DNA from 2 places in the Actinomadura geliboluensis genome. Region 1 is predicted to be linked to the other one. Evidence: riboswitches for the same ligand, from Rfam matches in the RefSeq annotation. Region 1 holds a riboswitch; the other holds the start of a gene.
The links. A riboswitch is a leader RNA that binds a small molecule or an ion and turns the genes downstream of it on or off. The one in region 1 is predicted to bind cobalamin.
Positions count from the first base shown of each region.

Region 2: linked by a shared signal. The riboswitch ahead of bluB (5,6-dimethylbenzimidazole synthase) and the one ahead of ACGFI1_RS23555 (ABC transporter substrate-binding protein) in region 1 are both predicted to bind cobalamin.

Region 1 is NZ_JBICUA010000007.1:201,321-208,667, forward strand. It holds gene ACGFI1_RS23540 (ABC transporter substrate-binding protein) at 1-15, opposite strand, end outside; gene ACGFI1_RS23545 (ABC transporter ATP-binding protein) at 47-838, opposite strand; gene ACGFI1_RS23550 (FecCD family ABC transporter permease) at 846-1,952, opposite strand; cobalamin riboswitch at 2,117-2,296, shown strand; gene ACGFI1_RS23555 (ABC transporter substrate-binding protein) at 2,337-3,383, shown strand; gene ACGFI1_RS23560 (FecCD family ABC transporter permease) at 3,380-4,468, shown strand; gene ACGFI1_RS23565 (ABC transporter ATP-binding protein) at 4,465-5,313, shown strand; gene ACGFI1_RS23570 (hypothetical protein) at 5,532-5,831, shown strand; gene dnaE (DNA polymerase III subunit alpha) at 6,091-7,347, opposite strand, start outside.
Region 2 is NZ_JBICUA010000023.1:6,371-13,717, forward strand. It holds gene ACGFI1_RS43445 (SDR family NAD(P)-dependent oxidoreductase) at 1-248, opposite strand, end outside; gene ACGFI1_RS43450 (TetR/AcrR family transcriptional regulator) at 380-1,018, shown strand; gene ACGFI1_RS43455 (NUDIX hydrolase) at 1,015-1,461, shown strand; cobalamin riboswitch at 1,480-1,674, shown strand; gene bluB (5,6-dimethylbenzimidazole synthase) at 1,707-2,333, shown strand; gene ACGFI1_RS43465 (glycosyltransferase 87 family protein) at 2,230-3,408, opposite strand; gene ACGFI1_RS43470 (sensor histidine kinase) at 3,542-4,654, shown strand; gene ACGFI1_RS43475 (response regulator) at 4,651-5,325, shown strand; gene ACGFI1_RS43480 (BlaI/MecI/CopY family transcriptional regulator) at 5,364-5,747, shown strand; gene ACGFI1_RS43485 (M56 family metallopeptidase) at 5,744-6,649, shown strand; gene ACGFI1_RS43490 (MFS transporter) at 6,606-7,347, opposite strand, start outside.

The DNA of each region.
Region 1 (7,347 bases):
CTTCATCTTGCGCATCGCTCCTTGCGGTGGTCGTCCGGCGTTCTGGTCAACCGGTGGTCGGGGACGGCGCGGCGGCCGCGGCGTCGAGCGGGTGGAAGAGGAACTGGATGCCGCGGGAGGTCTCCAGGCGTTCGACGCCGACGCCGTAGACGCCTTCGAGGAGTTCGGGCGTCAGGACGTCGGCGCACGGGCCGTGCGCGACGACCCGGCCCCGCTGGAGGACCAGGACGTCGTCGCAGTACCGCGCGGCCAGGTTGAGGTCGTGGAGCACGATGACCGTGGTGATGCCGAGCCCGCGGACCATGGCGAGCAGTTCGTGCTGGAACCGGATGTCGAGGTGGTTGGTCGGCTCGTCGAGCACCAGGTGCGCGGGCTGCTGCGCCAGCGCGCGGGCGATCATCACGCGCTGCTTCTCGCCGCCGGACAGCCGGACGAAGATCCGGTCCGCCAGGTGCCGGGCGCCGACCCTGCGCAGCGCGGCCGCCGCGATCCGGTGGTCGTCGGCGCTGTTGCGGGAGAACGTCGACTGGTGCGGGGCCCGGCCGAGCATGACCATGTCGGCCACGGTCATCGGCAGGTCGCCTCCCGGCTCCTGCAGCACGACGGCGACCCGCCGGGCGAGTTCGCGGTGGGGCACGGAGTCCAGGGGGCGCCCGTCGAGCAGCACCTGCCCGCTGCGGGGCGGCACGATCCCGGTGAGCATCCGGACAACGGTGGTCTTGCCGCTGCCGTTGGGGCCGAGCAGCCCGAGGACCCGGCCGGATTCGGCCCGCACGTCGATGTCGCGCACCACGGTCGTCGCGCCGTAGGCGTAGCCGAGCCCGCGTCCTTCGATCATGGCTGTCTCACTCGCTTCCGGCGTGCAGGCGGCGGACCAGGATGAGCAGGAACGGCGCCCCGACCAGCGCGGTGATGATGCCGATCGGCAGTTCCTGCGGGCTGAGGACCATGCGGGCGGCCAGGTCGGCCCACAGCAGGAAGGTCGCACCGATCAGCGCGGCGACCGGAACCGCCCGGCGGTGCGTGGCCCCCACGACGCGCCGCGCCAGGTGCGGGATCACCAGCCCGACGAAGCCGATGCTGCCCGACGAGGCCACCAGCACCCCGACCGCCAGCGACACCAGGACCAGCAGCACCAGGCGGAACCGCGCCGGCGCGACGCCCAGGGTGTGCGCGGTCTCGTCCCCGATCGCCAGCGCGTCCAGGCGGCGCCCCCACAGCGTGAGCAGGGCGGTCACGAGGACGACGGCCGCCACGACCACGAACAGCGGCGCCGACCAGTGCGCGAGCGCCAGCGTGCCCAGCAGCCAGAACAGCACCGACCGCGACCCCTCGGCCGAATCGGACGCGAAGATCAGGAAGCTGGTCAGCGCGTAGAGCGCGTAGCCGACGGCCACCCCGGTCATCAGCAGCCGGGTCGAGGTGATCCGCCCGGCGGTTCGGGCGATCACGAAGACCAGCAGCGCGGCGGCCAGCGCGCCCAGGAACGCCGCGATCTGCAGCGCGTGCTCGCCCCAGCCCGCGCCGAACCCGAACAGGATCGCGGCGGCGGCTCCCGTCGAGCCGCCGGAGTTGACCCCGAGCAGGTACGGGTCGGCGAGCATGTTGCGCACCATCGCCTGCAGCGCCATGCCGGTGACGGCGAGCCCGGCACCGACCGCCGCCCCCAGCAGGACGCGCGGCAGCCGGACCCGCCACACGATCGAGTCGTGCGCCGGCCGCCAGGTGACCTCGGCCGGGGTGCCGATCAGGTGGTGGCCGACGACGTCGAGGACGGTCGCCGGCGGCACCGCCACCGCGCCCATCCCGACCGCCGCGACGGCCGTGGCCAGGAAGACCGCCAGGAGCCCGAGCAGGAGCAGCAGGTACCGGCGCCGGCGGGAGGACGCGCCCAGGTCGTCGAGGTCGGGTTCCACGGCCGCGGCGGACGGTGCCACCGGTGACGAAGTCATGCATCCCCTCAGTTATTGCAAGTCATATGCAGTAACTAAGGACATGCAGCAGTGGTCTGTCAAGGAAGATCATCGTGTGACGAACCGCTCATCGGAGGCCGACCGGCGCAAAGGGCACGGCGAACCGGGCACGCGCCCGGCCGGGGACCGGCCACGCGCGCGGCATGTGTCACGATGTGCGGAGTAGGCGACGGCGGAACGAGGAAGCCGGTGCGAATCCGGCGCGGTCCCGCCACTGTGATCGGCGAGCGGATCCCGAACCATGCCACTGCCCGCGCCCGCGGGTGGGAAGGCCGGGACGAGCGTTGACCCGAGAGCCAGGAGACTCACGCGGTCGCCTCCTCGGAACAACTGGGGCGGATCTCCCCAGGGAGGAGGGGCTGTATGCCCATGGGTTCAGCGTTCCCTGCACGGCTGCGCGAGTCCGCGCCGGTACGGGCGACGCGGGCGCGCGGTAGGCGGGCCCTGGCTTCGCTGATGGCGCTGGTGCTGCTGTCGGCCGGATGCGGCGGCGGCGCGGCGGGCACCGCCGGCGGGCAGGCCGGCGCGGCGCCCCCAGGCTTCCCGGTGACGGACGCCAACTGCGGCGTGACCACCACCTATCAGCGGCCGCCGCAGCGGGCGGTCTCACTCAACCAGCACGCGACCGAGGTGATGCTGGCGCTCGGTCTGGAGAAGTCGATGGTCGGCACCGGCTACCTCGACGACGCGGTCCTGCCGGAGTTCCGGCGGGCCTACGACGGGGTGAAGGTGCTCTCCAAGGAGTACCCCTCCTACGAGACGCTGCTCGCGGCCGAACCCGACCTGGTGTACGGGGGCTGGACGAGCACCTTCGACGAGAAGGAGGGCCGCGGCCGGGCGGCGTTGCGGAAGGCCGGCATCGCCACCCGCCTGAACATCGAGGAATGCCCTGAAGGGCCGGTGACCATGGCCACCGTCGAGCAGGAGATCCGGACCGTCGCGAAGATCTTCGGCGTTCCGGACCGGGCGGAGCGCCGGCTCGCCTCGATGCGCGCCGTCCTGGACGGGGTGAAGCGCAGGCTGGCGGGCGCGGCCCCGGTCAAGGTGGCCGTCTACGACAGCGGCGACAAGACCGTCTTCACCGCGGGCGGCGCCGGGATCGGCAACGAGATGATCCGGCTCGCGGGCGGCGCCAACCTGTTCGCCGACGTGGACAAACCGTACGGGGACGTATCGTTCGAGCAGTTCGCCGAACGGGCGCCGGACGTCGTCCTCATCTACGACTACGGCGAGCAGTCCGCCGAGGACAAGAAGACGTTCCTGCTGCGCACTCCCGCGTTCAAGGACGTCCCCGCCATCAAGAACCGGCGGTTCGCGGTGCTGCCGCTGTCATCCACGGTGACGGGGGTCCGGGTCGCGGACGCGGTGGACTCGCTGGCCCGGCAACTGCATCCGGACCGCTTCGCGTGACCGGCCTGGCCGAGGCCCGCGGCTCCGGCGTCCGGACGGCGCCGGCCGCGCCCGGTCCGCGCCGCCGGCTCCCCTACGCGCTGGTGCTGGTGCTGCTGGCGGCGCTGGTGCTGGCGGCGGCGACGGCCGGGATCGCGGCCGGCTCGGTCCGGCTGCCGCCCGGGCAGGTCTGGGGCATCCTGCTGCACCGCCTGCATCCGGCGCTGGCCGACCCGGCCTGGCCGCCCGTCCGCGAGACGATCGTGCTGGACGTCCGGCTCCCCCGTGTGCTGCTGTGCGGGGTGGTCGGCGCGGGCCTGTCGGTGTGCGGGACGGCGCTGCAGGCGCTGGTGCGCAACCCGCTCGCCGACCCGATGCTGCTCGGGGTGTCGTCCGGCGCGACGGTCGGGGCGGTCCTGGTCGTGGTGCTGCACGTGGCCTGGTTCGGCATGTTCTCGCTGCCGCTGGCCGCGTTCGGCGGCGCCCTGCTCGCGCTGCTCCTGGTGTACTCCCTGGCCCGCTCCGGCGGCCGGATGACGACCGTGCGGCTGGTGCTGGCCGGCGTCGCGACGGCGGAGGTGCTGTCGGCGGTGGCCAGCTACCTGATCATCACGTCCGACGACCCGCGCGGCGCCGAGGCGGCGCTGCGCTGGACGCTCGGCGGACTCGCCGGCACCACCTGGACCGTCCTGTGGATCCCGGCGGCCGCGGTGCTCGCCGGGACCGCGGTGCTGCTCGGGCTGTCCCGGCCGCTCAACCTCCTGCTGGCCGGGGAGGAGGCCGCCGCGTCCCTCGGCCTGGACGTGCACCGCTTCCGCGCGGCCGCGTTCGTCCTGGTCGCCCTGATGATCGGCACGGTCGTCGCGGTCAGCGGCTCGATCGGCTTCGTCGGCCTGATCATGCCGCACGCCGTCCGGCTGCTGGTCGGCGCCGACCACCGCCGCGCGCTGCCCGCCGCGGCGCTGCTCGGCGCGGCCTTCCTCATCGCCGCCGACCTGGCCGCGCGGACCCTGATCAGCCCCGAGGAGATCCCGGTCGGGATCCTCACCGCCCTGGTCGGCGGGCCGTTCTTCCTGTACCTGATGCGCCGGAGGGCGGCCCGATGAACCCGGTGAGCGCCGCGCCCGGAAGCCTGTGCGCCGAGGAGGTCTCGGTCGTCATCGGCGGACGCCCCCTGGTCGACCGGGTCTCCCTGACCGCGGTCCCCGGCGAGGTCGTGGGACTGGTCGGCCCCAACGGCGCCGGGAAATCGACGCTGCTGCGCACCTTCTACCGCGCGCGGCGTCCCACCTCCGGGCGGGTCCTGCTGGACGGCGACGACATCTGGCGGATGCCCGGCAAGCACCTGGCCAGGCGGCTGGCGGCCGTCCTCCAGGAGACTCCCGGCGACTTCGAGCTGACCGTCCGCGACGTCGTCGCGATGGGACGCACCCCGCACAAGCGCGCGTTCCAGGGCGACGACGCCGCGGACCGCGCCGTCATCACCGAAGCGCTGGCCGAGTTGGAGGCCGTGCCCCTCGCCGACGCGCCCTTCGACCGGCTGTCGGGCGGTGAGAAGCAGCGCGTCCTGATCGCCCGCGCGCTCGCCCAGCGGACCGGGACGCTCGTGCTGGACGAGCCCACCAACCACCTCGACCTCCGGCACCAGATCGACGCGCTGCGCCTCGTCCGCCGCCTCGGCGCCACCGCCGTCATCGCGCTGCACGACCTCAACCTCGCCGCCGCGCACTGCGACCGCCTCTGCGTCCTGCACGCCGGACGCCTGGTCGCGTCCGGGACGCCCGCCGAGGTGCTGACCCCCGGCCTGCTCGCCGAGGTCTACCGCGTCGACGCCGACGTCCGCCCCCACCCCCGTACCGGCCTCACCCAGGTCACCGCCCTCCCCGCGGAAGGCGCCCGGCCGCGTGGCTCGACGTCCACTCCGGTAGGCCCGCCGCAGAACATCATGTGACCAGCAGTGATCAAGTTGGAAAGGCTTAATAGCGACTTTCCGGCGTAGTTGATCTAGTCATGGATGGGCGAGGGTGTTACATTGCTAAAACGTTCCCACAGAAGGGACGGCCACGGAAATACGATGACTCAATCGCCACTCGGCGGGTTACTCAATCGACCGCCCCGGCAATTGAGCAACGCCGCCGCCGTCCCTATCCGCCGGCGAAAGGAAGAGCGATGAAGAAGACGACCGCTTCCGTGCTGGTCGCGGGGCTGACCGCGGCCGCCGGTCTCGTGGCCACCTCCCCCGCCCACGCCGACCCGACGTTCCCGTGCGGAGTCTCCTACGCCAGGCAGGGCGACGGCACGCTGTCGCTGCACTACCACAACTGCACGAGCGGGACGCAGAAGCGCAAGCCCTTCAGCGTTCTCTACGGCAGTCTGGGGAGCTGCAAGACCGTCTATGCCGGCAAGGCCGTCGGCTGGATCATCCCGACCGATGACCACCCCGAGACCTGGTCGGTCATCGCCTGCTGAACGGGCGTTCTTTCCGGCGCGGACACAGCCGGGCGTAAAGCACACGCCGTCGCCATAACTGCGGCTTTTCAGCTCCCTGCGTGAGAATTGCCGCACGCGAGCCGAACAAAGAAAAGAGAGTCGACGCGGCTTTTGCGGCGCCTTTCGCGGCCTGCACGGGCCGAGTTCAGACTCTCTGCCGGTTCGAGCGAAGCCGCCTCCGACCGCCTATGGACCGGTCGGAGGCGGGCCGCCGACTCAGCAACTCACTTCGCCTCGGCTAGGTGTGAGACCCGGGGCCGAGCAGAGCCTTGATGTCGCCGTAAAAGGCGGGGCCCGGGGCGACCTGGAAGGGGCGCAGGTCGAACAGGACGCTCTTGGGCCCGTGGCGGTGCAGGAGGAGGTGGACGGGCGTGCGCCCGGGGTGGGCCGTGAGGGCCTGCTTGAGCTCCTGGACGAGCCGGGGGTTCAGGCGGTCCTCGTGGACGTGGATGACGACGGGCGGTTCGGTGGCCGCCTGGGACAGGTCGAGGGTGACGATGTCCTCCCCGTAGACGCTGAGCACCTCGTCGCGGACGTTCGTCCGGCCGCGCACGGAGATCACCCGGTCTTCGGCAAGGGTCTGCCCGTACAGCGTGTAGGTCTTGGGGAAGATGAGGCATTCCACGGCGGCGTCGTGGTCTTCGAGGGTGACGATCGCCCACGGGTTGCCCTGCTTGGTGACCTTGCGCTGCAGGCCGGAGATGATCCCCGCCACCCGCACGGACGCGTCGGCGCGGGCTGAGGCCAGCAGGTCGGCGATCGTGGTGTCGCGGTTGGCCTCAAGGATCGGTTCGGCGCCGTCCAGGGGATGGGACGACACGTACAGCCCGAGCATCTCGCGTTCGAAGGCCAGCAGGGTGCCGCTGTCCCATTCCTCCTCGGGGACCTCGACCGTGAGGGTCTCGGCGGCCTCCGTGGACGCGCCGAAGAGCGAGTCCTGGCCGCGGGCGGCGTTGCGTTTCAGGTCGATGACCGCGTCGACGGCCTGCTCGTGGACCATGACCAGGCCCTTGCGGCGGTGGCCGAGGCCGTCGAAGGCGCCCGCCTTGGCCAGCGACTCGATGACCCGCTTGTTGCAGACGCTCTGCGGGACCCTGGCCAGGAAGTCGTTGAAGCCGCCGTAGGCACCGCCTTCCCGGCGGGTGCCGACGATGGCGTCGACGACGCCCGCGCCGACGTTGCGGATCGCGCCCAGGCCGAAGCGGATGTCGTGCCCGACGGCGGTGAAGTCCAGTTCGCTCTGGTTGACGTCGGGCGGCAGCACCTTGATCCCCAGGCGGCGGCAGTCGGCCAGGTACACCGCCATCTTGTCCTTGTCGTCGCCGACCGAGGTGAGGAGCGCGGCGAGGTATTCGGCGGGGTGGTTGGCCTTGAGGTAGGCCGTCCAGTACGACACGACGCCGTATCCGGCGGTGTGGGACTTGTTGAAGCCGTATCCGGAGAAGGGGACCAGCACGTCCCAGACGGCCTTGACCGCCTCGTCGGAGAAGCCGCG
Region 2 (7,347 bases), on a different contig from region 1:
TCCAGGCCGCCGAAGTGTTCGACGGTCGCCGCTACTGCGGCCTGCACTGACTGCTGGTCTGTGACGTCCAGGTTCAGGGGCAGTACCTCGCCTGGTGCCTTGTCCGCGAGGGTCGCCAGGCGGTCGGCTCGGCGGGCGCCGGCGGCCAGGTTCGCGCCTGCGGCTGACAGGGCCAGTGCGGTTGCCTCGCCTATGCCTGAGGACGCGCCGGTGACCAGGACGATCTTTCCGTCGAGCTTGTCGTTCATGGCTTTCCCTTCGATGTGCGGTCTGCGCTCCGGTCAGACAGTAAGCGGACCGGGTGGTCACCTTAGAGTAGCTCATAAGCGGACCGATTGGTCACGTTAGGTAGAGTGGTCGCCGGAGGAAGGAGCGGCACATGGCCAGGAGCGTCCCGTCGCGCAGTGATGCGGTGCGGAACCGCCGGCTGCTGCTGGACGCGGCGGCCCGGACGTTCGCCGAGCGCGGGGTCGAGGTGTCCATCGGCGAGATCGCGGAGTGCGCCGGGGTGGGCAAGGGCACGGTCTTCCGGCACTTCTCCTCCAAGGCCGACCTGCTGGCGGCGATCATGCTCGGCATGCTGGACGAGCTGGAGAGCACCGGGACCGCGCTGCTGGAGGCCGACGATCCGGGGCGGGCGCTGCGGGAGTTCATGGCCGCCGGGGTGGAGATCTTCGTCAGGGACCGGGCGTTCTGCGAGGTCGTCGGCCGGCCTTCCCTGCAGAGCGAGCAGGTGCGGGAGGCGATCCAGCGGCTGCGCGACGTCGCGGAGGGGATCACCGACCGTGCGCGGCGGCAGGGGGCCGTGCGGCCGGACGTCACCGGCACCGATGTGGTCCTGCTGCTGAGCGGCATCCAGCACACGGCGGCGCCGCTACTGGATCATGAGCCACAGGCTTGGCGGCGTTATCTCGAGCTGGCTCTTGATGGGCTTTCCGCCGAGTCGCGGCCGGACCTGCCGTATCCGCCGCCGGGTCGGTTGTCGCTTGTGGGAGCGGAGGGCGGTCCTGGCGGTTGAGCCTGCCCAGGATTCGTGTCGCCGCTTATGTGATCAGGTACGGGCCTGGTCCTGAACTGCTCGTTTTTGATCACGTGGGGATGCCGGAAGCGGGGACTCAGGTGCCTGCGGGTGGTGTCAGGGGTGGTGAAGGCTTGGTGCGGGCGGTTTTGCGGGAGGTTTTTGAGGAGACGGGGCTGAGCGATGTCTCGGTTGTTCGGCGGATTGCCGTGGAGGAGAAGCCGCATCCGTGTACTGGGGAGTCTCGCCGGACGTCGTTCTTTCATCTTGTCGCGGGGGCCTCTGTGGCTGACGCCTGGGAGCACGTGGTGGATGGTGACGGGGGCGATGCGGGGTTGACGTTCGCCTGCCGGTTCGTGTCGTTGCCGTTGGCGCGGCCGCTCGCAGATGACCAGGGTGCTTGGCTGGGGCTCGTTGATACGGCCTTCGTTCGTGACGACTGACGGCTGTAGAGTCGCCGGTGGCATTGACTGACGCGGGGTGCCCCTTCGTGGGGAGAATCGGGAAGCCGGTGTGAATCCGGCACGGGCCCGCCGCGGTGACCGGGGAGCTGTCGTCCACGCGCGTTTGCGCGGCCACTGGCCGGAAGGCTGGGAAGGCGGGCGGTCCAGCGTCGATCCGGGAGTCCGAAGACCGGCCCCGCTCCACGCGGCCGCCTTGCGGCGGCCCTACGCAGCGGGAGCCTGCCATGGAGCTTTACGACGTCATCCACCGTCGCCGCGATGTGCGCGCCGAGTTCACCGGTGCGCCCATTCCGCGGGACGTCCTCGACCGGGTGCTCGCGGCGGCGCATGCCGCGCCGAGCGTGGGGCTGTCGCAGCCCTGGGATTTCATTCTGGTGAGGGACGTTCGGCTTCGGCGTGCCTTCTATGAGCATGTCCAGGGGGAGAGGGCTGTATTCGCTCGTGACTTGCGAGGGGATGCGGCTGAGCGGTTCGGGAAGATCAAGATTGATGGGGTTCTGGAGTCCACTCTTTCGGTTGTGGTCACGTACGACGCTGCTCGGGGTGGGCCTGCGGTTTTGGGGCGGCATGCGATCGCCGATGCTGGACTGTACTCGGTCTGCCTGGCCATTCAGAACTTGTGGCTGGCCGCTACGGCGGAGGGTTTGGGGGTGGGGTGGGTTTCGTTCTACCGCGAGGTCTTTGTGCGTGAGTTGCTCGGCATTCCGGGGGACGTTCGTCCGGTCGCCTGGCTGTGTCTGGGGCCGGTCAGCCGTCTGCAATCCGCTCCGGATCTCGAACGGCACGGGTGGCGGCAGCGGCGGGAGCTGGATGCCGCCGTTCACCTTGATCGGTGGGCGGGGCGGTCCTGAGGCGGATCGCCATGTGGGCCAGGAAGGCCACGCCGGCCAGCAGGTAGCAGTTGGCGATCGGGGTCAGGAAGATGTGGAAGCCGTATTGGAGCGGGTGGCCGTTGTGGGGCGTCCACCAGAGCGGGGAGAGTGCGAAGAGGGCGTAGGCGGCCAGGGCGGTTTTCCGGTTGTTGTTTCTGAGGAGTACCGCCAGGGCGGGGACGATCCATACCCAGTGGTGCGCCCAGGAGATGGGGGAGACCAGTAGGCCGGTCGCGCCTGTGACGGCTGTGGCGGTCAGCCAGTCGCCTCTTCTTGCCCAGAGGACGGCGATCGTCAAGCCGATCGCGGCGATCGTCAGCGGGATGGCGGTGTACCAGTCACCCACTTCGGCCGTGCCGCGCAATATGCGGTTCAGGGTGCCGTAGGGGGATTGGTTGCTGATGTACGGGACGCCCACCCGGGACGTGTCGTAGAAAGTGTCCAGCCAATAGACGCGGGACGCTTCCGGCGCGATGACGTAGGTCAGCAGGGTGCAGGTGGCGAAGGTGGCCGTGGCGGTCACGGCGTCCTTCGAGCGCCTCGTCAGTAGGAGCAGGACGACGAAGATGGCTGGGGTCAGTTTGATCGCGGTCGCGATGCCGATGGCGATTCCGGCGGGGCGGCCTTGGGCGGCGCGGTGCATGTCGGCCAGGACGAGGGCCAGCAGGAAGAGGTTGACCTGGCCCAGGAAGAACGAGTGGTAGACCGGTTCCAGAAGGAGGCCGCCCGCTACGACGGCGATGAGGGGGACGTGGCGGCCGGTCAGTTTCATCGTGATTCTGCATGCCCATATGAAGGCGGCCAGTGCGGCGAATTGCCAGATCACGCGGGCCAGGGTGAGGGGCAGCAGGGAGAGGGGGGTGAAGAGGGCGGCGAAGAAGGGGGTGTTGGTGAACCAGTGGTCGGCCAGCTGCTCCGTGTAGAGGCGGGTCCCGTCGGTTATGGCGTCTCCGCCCAGCCAGTAGATGCGGAAATCCAGCGAGTCGTAGGTGATGGAGAATACTGCTATTGCTGCGACTTCGATGGCCAAGAGCAGTGGTATCCAGCGTTTCATGCGGATAACGGTGTCGATGGGCCCAGTTTTTGCGCATCGGGCCGTCGCACACATTTGCGGAACGCCCGTTAGCCCGTGGGATTACGCCCGCGGGCCAATGTGCGGGAGAACGGCCGGCGGTTACGATCGGCCCATGTCAGCCCGAGTGCGCCGTCTCAGCGGCGCGGTTCTCGCCTGGTCGGGAGCCGCGCTCTATCCCGGCGTCCTGTTCCTCGCCCTCTCCACCGGGCGGTTCATCTCGCGGGAACTGGACATCCTGCTCTGCGTCGGCCTCACCGTGCTCGTCGCCGCGCTGCTGCGGCGGAACCCCCTCCCGGCCCACGCGATCCTGCTCTTCTCCTGGATCCTGGCCCTGTCGGAGACGCCGAACGGCGTCGTCGCGGGTGGGCAGATCCTGCTCACCGATCTCGCGGTCTGCTACATCGCGGCGACACGGCCGCGCTGGGTCTCGGGCGCCGTGGCGGTCGTCACCGGCGTCCTGCAACTGCTGTCGGTCGCGGCGTTCTTGATGGCGGACGAGGTGCTCCTGCTCACCATCGTCCTGGCGATGGTCGTCGTGTGGATGACGGGCAACTCGCTGCGGGTGCGGCGCGCGCATGCGGAGGCAATGCGCGAGCGGGAGACCGCGCAGGCCGTCGCCGCCGAGCGGCTCCGGATCGCCCGCGAGCTGCACGACATGGTCGCGCACAGCATCGGGATCATCGCGATCCAGGCGGGCGTGGGCGGACGGGTGATCGAGACGCAGCCGGCGGAGGCCCGCAACGCGCTGGGCGCGATCGAGGCCACCAGCCGCGACACCCTGTCAGGGCTGCGGCGGATGCTGTCCGCGCTGCGCGCCGACGATCCCGTGCCGCTCGGTCCCGCGCCGGGCCTGGCCGACCTCGACCGGCTGGCGGCGGCGACCGCGGACGCCGGGGTCGCGGTCGACATCCGCCGGACGGGGGAGCCGCGGGCGCTTCCGCCGGACGTCGACCTCTCCGCGTACCGGATCGTCCAGGAGGCGGTCACGAACGTCGTCCGGCACGCGGGCACCGACCGCTGCCGGGTGACGATCGACTACCGCGACGGCGAGCTCGCGATCGAGGTGGCGGACGACGGGCGCGGCGGCGTGGTCGGCGCCGGGTACGGCCTGGTCGGGATGCGGGAGCGGGTCGCGCTGCTGCGCGGCGAGTTCGCCGCCGGGCCGTCCCCCGCGGGCGGGTTCCGGGTGGCGGCCAGCATCCCGGCGCCGGCGGCGGCCGTATGACGGTCCGTGTCGTGCTGGCCGACGACCAGCCGCTCATCCGCGCCGGGCTGCGCGTGCTGATCGCCGACACCCCGGACCTGGAGATCGTCGGCGAGGCCGGGACGGGCCGCGAGGCGGTCGACCTGGTCGAGGCCCTTCACCCCGACGTGGTCGTGATGGACATCCGCATGCCCGACATGGACGGCATCGAGGCCACCCGCCGCATCACCGGGGCGCACGTCATCATGCTGACGACGTTCGACGACGACGAGTACGTGTACGGCTCGCTGAAGGCGGGCGCGAGCGGCTTCCTGGTCAAGGACATGGCGCTGGAGGAGATCCTCGCGGCGATCCGCGTCGTGGCGGGCGGGGACGGGCTGATCGCGCCCAGCGTCACCAAGCGGCTGATCGAGGAGTTCGCCGCCCGTCCCGAGCCCGCCGCCGCGCCGCGGCGGGCCGAGCCGCGGGAGGTCGCCGGGATCACCGGCCGCGAGCGCGAGGTCCTGACCCTGGTCGGGCGCGGCCTGTCCAACCAGGAGATCGCCGACGAGCTCTACATCAGCGTCGCCACGGCGAAGGCGCACGTGGCCCGGCTGCTGGCGAAGCTGGCCGCCCGCGACCGGGTGCAGCTGGTCATCATCGCCTACGAGCTGGGCCTCGTGGCGCCCCCTACCGGCGGTAGTACTACCTGACGTGGTGACCTCGGTATCGGTCGGATAACCTTGAAGCCGTGAAGGGTCTGGGAGAGCTTGAACGCACGGTCATGGAGGTCCTGTGGGAGCGGGAGGACGCCGGCCACCAGGCGGCGACCGCCCGTGACGTGAGCCGTGCGCTCGCCGGCGACCGGGACCTCGCCCACACCACGGTCATGACGGTGCTGGACAGGCTCGCCAAGAAGGGCTTCCTGGAGCGCGAGCGCGACGGCCGGGCCTGGCGCTACCACCCGGTGGCGAGCCGGGAGATGTACGTGACCGAGCTGATGCTGGGCGCGCTGAACGAGACCGGTGACCGGGACGCGGCGCTCGCCCACTTCGTCCGGTCCGTGTCGCGGGACGAGATCGACGTGATCCGGGAGACCCTCGCGGGCCTCACGAGTAAGGAACCACCGGCATGACCGGCGCCGCCCTGCTCGCATTGATCTCTCTCGGGACCGTCGGCGGGGCGCACTTCCTGTCCCGCGCCCGGTGGACGTGGCGAGCGCCGCGCATCGGGATCGCGCTCTGGCAGGCCCTCGGGCTGTGCTGGGGCGTCGCCACGATCGGAGCCCTGCTCGGCCTCGCCCTCCTCCCGTACCGCAAGGGCGTCCTCGGCGGGCTGCCCGGCCTCTACGACGACCAGGCGGCACGCCTCGGCGCCGTGCAGGTCGCGGCGCTGCTCGGCGCGATCAGCCTGGCCGGCGTGCTGCTGGTCATGCTGATGTTCGCGGTGGTCCGGGTGTTCCGGGCCCGGCGGCGGCACCGGGCGCTGCTCGCGTTGGTGTCGCGCCGCGACTCGTCCGTGCCCGGCACCCTCGTCCTCGACCATCCGGGCGCCGCCGCGTACTGCGTGCCGGGCGTGCGCTCGCACAAGGTCGTCGTCAGCGCCGGCACGCTGGAACTGCTCGACCGCGGCGAGCTGGCCGCGGTCCTCGCGCACGAGCGCGCGCACGCGCGCGAGCGGCACGACCTGGTGCTGCTGCCGTTCACGTCGCTGCGCCAGGTGTTCCCGCAGTTCCACCTGGTCGGGCGGTGCCTGGACGCGGTGGAGCTGCTGATCGAGATGGCCGCCGACGACCGGGCCCGGCACCACCACCCGGCGCGCGAGCTGGCGACGGCGCTGCTGCGGTTCGCCGCGGCGCGTCCGGCGGCCGCCCCGTCCGGGACGCTCGGCGTGGCGCACGGCGACATGCCGGTGATGGTGCGGGTGAACCGCCTGCTGGAGCCGGAGCCGGTGTCGCGCCGCATGCGCGTCGCCGCGTCGGTCGCGGTCCCGGTCATCGCCGGCCTTCCGCTGCTGCTTCTCGTCCTGCCTCACTAGCCTGCGCGGGCGGTTCCGGAACGGCGGCCTGCGGCTTCGGGCGGCGCAGGACGAGAAGGGACACCGCGAGCGCGGCGACCAGGAGCCCGGCGGAGACGCCGAACGCCAGGTGGTAGCCGCCGGTGAGCGCGTGGGCGGCGTCCTCGCCGTCCGCGCGCAGGGTCTCGGTGCGGGCCGCGGCGAGCGTGGTCAGCACCGCGACGCCGAGCGCCATCCCTACCTGCTGGACGGTGTTGAACACTCCTGACGCGAGGCCCGCGTCCTCCGGGCGGGCGCTCGACATGCCGAGCCCGGTCAGCGACGGCAGGACGAGCCCCGCGCCCGCGACCAGCACGAACACCGGGAGCAGGTCGGTGGTGTAGTCGGCGTTCACCGGGACGGTCGTCAGCCACGTCATCGCGCCGATCAGGAGCACCAGGCCCGCCATCAGCACGAACCGCTCACCGAGCCGGTTGGACAGCCGCGCCGACACCAGCAGCGAGACCGCGCCGATCGCGACGGCGGCCGGGAGCATCGCGAGGCCCGTGTCCAGCGCGCTGTAGCCGAGGACCTGCTGCATGTAGAGGGCGACGACCACCTGGAACGAGAACATCGCCGACAGGGTGAGCAACTGCACGGCGTACGCGCCGGAGACGTTCCGCGAGCGCAGGATCCGCAGCGGCATCAGCGGGGTCGCGGCCCGCGCCTGCCGGACGGCG